Regions from separate parts of the Paenibacillus sp. ALJ109b genome, predicted to be linked through region 2. Evidence: riboswitches for the same ligand, from Rfam matches in the RefSeq annotation. Region 2 holds a riboswitch; the other holds the start of a gene.
What was found. Region 2 has a riboswitch for S-adenosylmethionine ahead of metA (homoserine O-acetyltransferase MetA). Riboswitches for the same ligand answer to the same signal wherever they lie in the genome.

Region 1: linked by a shared signal. The riboswitch ahead of G3352_RS25715 (methionine ABC transporter ATP-binding protein) and the one ahead of metA (homoserine O-acetyltransferase MetA) in region 2 are both predicted to bind S-adenosylmethionine.

What each region holds. Positions count from the first base shown of each region.
Region 1 is NZ_JAAIFP010000030.1:74,570-78,972, forward strand. Features, by position in the region: gene G3352_RS25705 (COX15/CtaA family protein) at 1-924, shown strand; gene G3352_RS25710 (Cthe_2314 family HEPN domain-containing protein) at 1,139-1,867, shown strand; SAM riboswitch class I at 1,998-2,139, shown strand; gene G3352_RS25715 (methionine ABC transporter ATP-binding protein) at 2,267-3,301, shown strand; gene G3352_RS25720 (methionine ABC transporter permease) at 3,302-3,961, shown strand; gene G3352_RS25725 (MetQ/NlpA family ABC transporter substrate-binding protein) at 4,042-4,403, shown strand, end outside.
Region 2 is NZ_JAAIFP010000023.1:120,769-125,171, reverse strand. Features, by position in the region: gene G3352_RS21035 (HRDC domain-containing protein) at 1-742, shown strand, start outside; gene corA (magnesium/cobalt transporter CorA) at 835-1,770, opposite strand; SAM riboswitch class I at 2,224-2,348, shown strand; gene metA (homoserine O-acetyltransferase MetA) at 2,583-3,500, shown strand; gene G3352_RS21020 (aminotransferase class I/II-fold pyridoxal phosphate-dependent enzyme) at 3,525-4,403, shown strand, end outside.

The DNA of each region.
Region 1 (4,403 bases), on a different contig from region 2:
TTGTTTAAATGGTTAACCGTATTAACCTGTCTTGTCATGTTTCTGGCCACATTTGGTGGAGGCGTTGTGACCCGAACGGAATCGGGCCTCGGCTGCGGCGCGGAATGGCCTTTATGTAACGGAAAACTTGTGCCTGCACACACTGTTGCCTCACTAATTGAATTTTCCCATCGCGCCGTCAGCGCACTGGCAGGGCTTTTGTCCATAGCCTCTTTTGTAGCATTTTTGCGTTTTGGCAAATCACGCCGTGATCTGCAATTGTTTTCATTGTTAACACTGATATTTGTTATTGTCCAGGGAATTATGGGGGCTTTTGCCGTCGTATTCTCCCAATCTTCCGCAGTCATGGCACTGCATTTCGGATTTGCCTTAATTGCTTTTGCCAGCTCCTTGATGATGGCGCTAGGTATTCGGCAGGAAGCTCGCCATGGTGGATTGGAACGACTGAATCGATATCCGCGAGTTAGCAAAGGCTTCCGAAATCTGGTGTGGTTTTCCACGATTTATACGTACCTCGTGGTATATACTGGAGCATTTGTGAGCCATACGGATTCTGCTGGAGGCTGTTCAGGCTTTCCGCTCTGTAACGGGCAGATTATTCCTGAGCTCTCGGGAGGAGTAGCTGTTGCTTTTGCTCACCGGGTGGCGGCTGTTTCATTAGTAATTGTCATTGCAATTCTCGGTCATTTTGCGTATCGCAAACATCCGGATAACACGGAATTAAGAGCGTTAGGAGTCATTTCTGTTGTTCTGGTTTTGTTGCAAGTGGTTATTGGTTTTGGACTGATGCTCACGATGAACCGCCCGGAAGTGTATATGTTTGTAGCGCTGGCGCATATGCTTGATATTGCCATTTTATTCGGGGTATTAACCTATATGAGTTTCCTGGTGTACAAGCTGCATCGGCCCGTTAACCGGTTCTAATATATCCGAATTATTGTAGTTCAGGGGATGAATCCAGTGAAGTTCACCATCCGATGATGTACATCATTGGACAGGTGAACTTTGTTTGATGTCAGGCGTGTCAGGGCACCCTATTGTAAGCAGCGGTCACACGTTTACTCTGATTCCGATTTTGTTTAATATGATGAATTATTATTAATTTGATGATCTGCAGAGTGGAAAGAGGAGGCTATATATGCTGCGAACGTTGCTGGGTGAAAAGCCGCGTAAGAATGAAGGCATACTAAAGGACGCGATGGAAGCGATGGCGGATACGCTTGAGCTATTTCAGCGACAGATGCATGTGGACCATGATCCTACCCATGATTTTCGTAAACTGTATATATGGACCCAGGGATTGATCTCTTCGCTGGATGAATTGGAGCAAAGCTGTTTTGCAGCTTCCCATTTCCGTCAGAAAGTCAAAGCGGGCTCTACGGATGATATGACATTACCAGAAAAAGCAGAGTATGCCCGTTACGTCTATTTCTATAAGGATGGCTTCATCCGATGTTTTGCCATTCTGGATAAATTAGGTACAGTGTTGAATGAAATATTTGAGCTGAACACAACCAATGTTAAAACTCATTATTCTTATTTCACCGTATTAAGACAGTTCGGATATGATAAGCTGCATTATGTTCTTGCCAACGAACTAATTCGGATCAAGGACTCTTACCGTGAGCCAATGAGCAAATTGCGCAAACGGCGAAACATGGAGATTCATTACATGAACTCCGAAATGCAGGATGATCTGTGGCAGCTGCACCAGACTTTGCAAGGGAAAGTGAAGCTGGAGGATCTGGATCAGCATCTCGTGGAACTCCGCAAAGGTGTGGATATGGTCTGTGAGACGTTAAAAGCAGCGTATGGCTACATCAATGAGAAGTGGCATAAACAGGGAATGAATCAACCGGCGAACTGATTGGATAGTAATATTTGCCTTTGACAAATCGGAATACTTGGATTATACTGAGTTCCTGATCGACAGTTAGATGGAATTAACATTTATGACATTAACATTATAACTACTACTGAACTTATAAATTAAATATTTCTTATCGAGAGCGGCGGAGGGACAGGCCCGATGAAGCCCGGCAACCGATTTATAACTGCATGACAGCTGTGTCATACTTTATAGATGTTAGGTGCTAATTCCTACAAAATGGTGCAAGGCACGATTTTGGCAGATGAGAAGGTATAATCTTTCACGTGAAGAGCCCTTTTTGTTTCTGCAAAAGGGGCTCTTTTTTTGTACGATGAAGGGGAGTTTTCCTTTCATTCGGGTAAAGATACATGTAGGCAGTGGGAAGGAGCAGTAATTTTGATTGAATTAAAAGGTTTAACCAAGACGTACGGTAAAGGTTCAAAAAGTACGACGGCCTTATCCGATCTAAATTTGAATATCCGCAAGGGTGAAATATTTGGGGTTATCGGTCATTCCGGTGCAGGCAAGAGTACATTGATTCGTTGTATCAATTTGCTCGAACGCCCCACGGCAGGCGAGGTTTGGGTTGATGGAATCAACCTAACCGATCTTAATAAGTCCGATCTGCAACAACAACGGCGTAAGATCGGCATGATTTTTCAACACTTTAATCTGTTATCCTCAGCTACGGTGTATGACAATGTGGCTTTTCCTTTGAAGCTCGTTAATACGCCCAAAGCTGCAATTGATCGCAAAGTGAAGGAAATGCTTGCATTGGTTGGACTGGAGGACCACAGCAATAAATATCCGGCCCAGCTGTCAGGCGGACAGAAGCAAAGGGTTGGTATTGCAAGAGCGCTCGCGAGTGATCCGAACGTGCTGCTGTGTGATGAGGCCACATCGGCACTTGATCCCCAGACAACCGATTCGATTCTGAAGTTATTGCTGGATATCAATAAAAAGTATAACCTGACGATTGTTCTAATTACCCATGAGATGCACGTGATCCAGAATATCTGTGATCAGGTGGCGGTTATCCATCAGGGAGGCATCGTGGAGCAAGGCCCAGTGACGGAAGTATTCCTTAAGCCGCAGCATGCCATTACGCGTGACTTTATGATGCGGGATCATGAGGTTGGAATTGCATTAGAAGAGACCGCTCTGGCGAGTGCAGATGTCTCATTACAGACGAACGGAGCTTCTAAGCTTGTGAAAATATCCTTCCTGGGCAATAAAACCTATGAGGCGATTTTGTCCAGAACGGTTCGTAAAACAGGAGTGGATTTCGCCATATTGCAAGGCACCATTTCAACGATCAAACAAGTTCCCTATGGACAGCTGACCGTTCGGTTTGAGGGGCAGTTAGATGAGATTAATCTCACCATTAAAGAGTTAGTGGATCAGGGACTTGATGTGGAGGTGCTTCGTTAAATGGATTTTTCAACGGTACGTTGGGAAGAAATCGGTAAGGCTTCAATTGAAACGCTGCAAATCCTGGGAGCATCGGGCCTGTTCACGATCATCATTGGTCTACCGTTAGGCGTATTGCTGTTTATGACGGCAAGGTCGACTTCGATTCAGTCTCAAGTGGTGTACACGATACTATCGTTTATTGTAAACATTCTGCGATCAGTGCCATTTATCATTCTGATTGTTGCACTCATTCCGTTTACGCGTTCACTGGTTGGCACAGCTACAGGGGTGCTGGGTGTTATACCTCCGCTCGTCATTGCCGCAGCTCCATACTTTGCCCGGTTGGTGGAAACTACACTGCGTGAAGTGGATCGTGGCGTCATTGAAGCGGCACAGGCGATGGGGGCTTCAACCGGACAGATTGTAAGGCGTGTGCTTCTGCCAGAGGCATTGCCGGGTCTGCTAGCCGGGATCACCATTACAATCGTTACCCTTGTTTCCTACACGGCGATGGCGGGAATGGTTGGTGGTGGAGGTCTGGGAACATTGGCAATCAACTACGGATACTTCCGTTATCAGAATGAAATTATGATTATATCCGTTGTATTTATGATCATTCTGGTGCAAGTGCTTCAGATGGCTGGCGATCGTTTGGTTAAATGGTTCACCAGGAAATAACACATATATAGCATTTGCCTGATTCGGTATCGATTTGGGGCAAAATGCAAAAAAAATTTATTGGAGAAGGGGTTTTACACATGAAAAAATGGTCTTTTGCTCTACTTAGTATTATGCTGATTGCGGTTCTAGCGGCTTGCGGAAACAACAAGGATTCCGACAGCGGCGCTGACAATGCTGGAGGCGCACCGCGCACCGTAGAATTGAAAGTGGGAGCATCACCTACACCACATGCGGAAATTTTGGAAAGCATCAAGCCTGAACTCGAAGCTGAAGGCATTCGCTTGCAAATCGTGACTTTCAATGATTATGTTCAACCTAACCAACAGCTTGAAGATAAACAACTGGACGCGAACTTTTTCCAACACCAACCTTACCTGGATACAGAGAACAAAGAACGTGGTTTCCACCTCGTTGCTGTAACACCTGTGCATGTTGAGCC
Region 2 (4,403 bases):
GAAGTCGCGCAATTATGGCGGTCAACGTCTTCATTGTTACAGTGAATTATATGGCAATGAGGGGCTGTATATGGACCTGTGCATATGGCGCAGGAAGAGAGCAGCTTCTGACCGGAAGGCCCCCTATTTTATTGCAACGAATCGGTTGTTGCGCATGATCAGTGCATTTGTTCCACAAACCATCGATGAATTGATGCAACTGCCAGGCGTAGGAGAGAGCAAGGCTTCCGAGTACGGAGAGGAATGGCTGGAGCTTACGAATGGACTGGAACGTTCCACATCTTTCCCGCTAGATTGGGTGTACTCGGTTCTGAAGGAACAAGAATATGAGAGCTGGCTGTACAAACAGAGAGAGCAGAAGTACAAGCAGGAGCTAGACAGATTCACCACACGGAAGCAGGTACTTGAAGGCATGAAAGAAGGATATACGTTGGAAGAGATCGTGAATCGTTCCGGATTGTCCCGTCGGGAGCTAATTGAACTGTTGGAGACACTGGATTTGGAGGGGTATGACACCGATTGTCTACTTGATGCGGAGCTTGCTGTCATGCCTGAAGAGGAGCAAGAGGCAGTATGGAGTGCCTACGAGGAGCTGGGAGATGCGTTCCTTAAGCCCGTGTTACATAAGGTGTACGGAGAAGAGAAGCCTGGCGGGAGCAATCTGGAGCAGGTCTACGAAAGACTGCGCATGATCCGCATCCGGTTTCGTCGTCACACAGAGACGGAGCAGAATGCAGGCTAGATTGGAAATAGGACGTTAGTTGTCATAAATTAAGCGGATAATAAAAAAAGACGAGACGCCTCCAGATGTGGAGCGCTTCGTCTTCTGCTATTTCAAACCCAATCTTTTTTGCGGAAAATAAAGAACATGCTCAGGCCCAGGGTAACCATCAGGCCAATAACTACAAAATAACTATACTTCCAGTCCAACTCGGGCATGTTCGTAAAGTTCATCCCATAGATGCCAGTGATTACGGTCAGCGGCATGAACACCGTGGTAATGGCGGTGAACACACGCATGATTTCATTCGCCCGGTTGGCGATACTGGATTGGTAAGCTTCTCGTAAGTTCCCCATCAAGTCGCGATAAGTCTCAAAGGTTTCGGATATTTTCACAGCATTCTCATAAATGTCACTAAAATACTTTTGCAGTTGATCATCAATAAGACGCAGATCTTTTTTATTGAGTGTGTTAATGACCTCTTTCTGAGGACCTAGCACTTTCTTCAGCCACAAAATCTCACTGCGCAGCCCGATAATCTCATTCAGATGAGACTTCTTGGTATGCATCAGAATGTCCTCTTCAAGCTTCTCGATGCGCGCTTCAATTCGGTCACCGACAGTGAAATAATTATCAACAATCAAGTCAACCAGCAGATAAAGCAGCTTATCTGGCGTACTGATTTCCTGTTCCCACAGGATTGGTTTCAATGTCCGCAATTCGCTGACTTTCTGTTTGGTAACACTGATAATAAAGTGTCTGCCAAGGAACAAGTTGACGGCACGTAAAAAAATCTCTTCATCATCAAAACGAATGCTATTAATAACAATAAAATAATGGCTCTCATAAATTTCAATCTTTGGACGTTGTTCTTCGTCACTCAAACAGTCTTCCACGGCCAGATCATGCATCATGAACAGCGGCTGAAGTACCGCCAAATCGTCTACGTCTGCATCAATCCAGTAAAATCCCTCCGCTGGTGGAGTCAGCGCCTGCTGAATGTCGTCCACCGGAATAAATACACCGTTATTTACCAACCGGATTTTCATTATTCATCTACTCCTTCTGCACCCGCCAAATGGGCGGATTTCATCAATATGGGCGCAAAAAGAACAGATCAGCCGGTCGGCAGCGGAGCCTGGAAGTCAGGACTGCGTTCGCTCTATAATCAAACGGAAGTAACGTCCCGCTGCCGGCATGCTGATATCAATTCTCTATGCAGTTTGTCGGAATTCGGCTGCCAGTCAGGCCTCGGGTCGCCATCCATTGAATATGTCACCTCTCACATAAGGGTTTATAACACTTGTCTAGTATACCGCTGGTACAGGGTCCTTTCAAGCGCAAAAATGTGTCGATTTCGCGCCCTGGAGCAGTGTATGACAACGGATGATGAACGGTTCCGACCCTGAGGAACAGACATTGAACTACACCTTGACGTGAGGGGATTAATGTCTTAAAGTAAAAGGTGAACCACACTAGTTTTTACAATTGAATAAAGCGAAATCTTATCAAGAGTAGGTGGAGGGACTGGCCCGATGAAACCCGGCAACCGGCGGTATACCGCACGGTGCTAATTCTTGCAGCGACCAAGTGTCCAAGTGACACTGTTGTAACTGAGAGATGAGAGAGGCGCATATCTATTTACATATGACCTTTCTCGGAATCCGAGGAAGGTCTTTGTTATATGCACCGACTTCTCAGCAGTGATTTTCGCTAAGGAACTTGAGCTTGCCGCCAGCAATGTGGTTGCAATTCAGCGCCTGCAGGCAAGTTCATGGCAGCCTATAACTGTACGGATGCGAATCGTATCGAATCTGCAGTGGCTGCATCTATCTATGCACAAGGAGGAGTTAGAAACACCATGCCAATCAAAATTCCAGACACACTGCCTGCCAAGGAAGTACTTGCAGGAGAGAACATCTTTGTCATGGACGAGACATCCGCTTACCAGCAGGACATTCGTCCACTACGTATCGCTATATTAAACCTGATGCCCACAAAGGAAACGACAGAAACTCAATTGCTTCGTCTGGTGGGTAACACACCAATTCAGGTAGATATCGTTCTGGTTCATCCGAAGTCTCATACGTCCAAGAACACTTCCCAGGAATATTTGGACTTGTTCTACAAAACCTTTGATGAGATCGAACACCGCCGTTTTGACGGCATGATCATTACAGGTGCTCCTGTAGAGCAAATGGACTTTGAAGACGTGAACTATTGGAAAGAAATCCAGGAGATCTTCGAATGGACCAAAACCAATGTGACTTCGACCATGCATATATGTTGGGCTTCCCAAGCCGGTTTATACCATCATTTCGGAGTTCCCAAAGTTCCATTGGATGAAAAATGTTTTGGCGTATTCTCACATACGATCAACAGATCCAATGTGCAGCTGCTGCGCGGATTCGATGAAGTATTCAACGTCCCGCATTCCCGCCATACGGAAGTGCGACGTGAAGATATTGAAAAAAATGAAAACCTTGAAATATTGGCTGAATCAGAGGAAGCGGGTATTTTCCTGGTTGCTACCAAAGACGGCAAACAGATTTTTGCAACCGGACATGCCGAGTATGACCCGCTTTCATTGAAATGGGAATATGACCGTGATGCAGCTAAAGGCATGGACATTGCGCTTCCTAGACATTATTTCCCGAATGACGATCCTTCCCGTGTCCCCCCTGCCACTTGGCGGGCACATGCAAACTTATTATTCTCTAATTGGCTCAATTACTATGTGTATCAAGAGACACCTTACGATATTGGTCCGCAAATCTAATCGACATTACAGGAGGATGCTGCAATGGAAGACAACAAGTTGAAAATCGAAAGTCGATTGGCCCAAATTGGGTCTATCAATGAACCGGTAACGGGCGCCATTAATTTTCCGATCTATCAATCCACTGCGTTTCGCCACCCAAAGCTTGGACAAAGCACGGGATTTGATTATATTCGTACGACCAATCCAACCCGTAAAGTGTTGGAAGAAGCAGCGGCAGCGTTGGAATCTGGTGATGCAGGTTTTGCCTGTAGCTCTGGAATGGCTGCTTTGCAAACGATTTTCGCTTTATTCGGACAAGGGGATCATCTGATTGTATCGCTGGATCTGTACGGCGGAACGTATCGTTTGCTTGAACGCATCCTGTCTCGATTTGGTGTGACAGCAAGTTACGTAGATACCAATGACTTGGCAGCTCTGGAAAGTATTTGTCAGCCCAATACAAAAGCGGTATTTATTGAGACACCAACCAATCCATTGATGATGATTACGGATGTGGAAGCGGTATGCTCCTGGGCCAAGAGCCACAACTTGCTGACCATTGTGGATAATACACTACTGACTCCGTTCTTCCAGCGTCCAATTGAACTCGGTGCTGATATCATCATCCATAGTGCCACGAAGTATCTGGGTGGTCATAATGATGTACTTGCCGGATTAATTATTACCAAAGGGGAAGAATTGTCGGCCGAAATGGCATTCCTGCACAATTCTATTGGAGCAGTGTTGTCTCCAAGCGACTCCTATCAGCTGATGAAAGGCATGAAGACACTTGCTCTTCGCATGGAGCGGCATGAGTATAATGCTTTGACGATTGCCAAGTACCTTTTGGAGCACCCAGCCGTTAATGAAGTGTATCATCCTGGTTTGTCGGATCATCCCGGATTTGAAATACAGAATAAA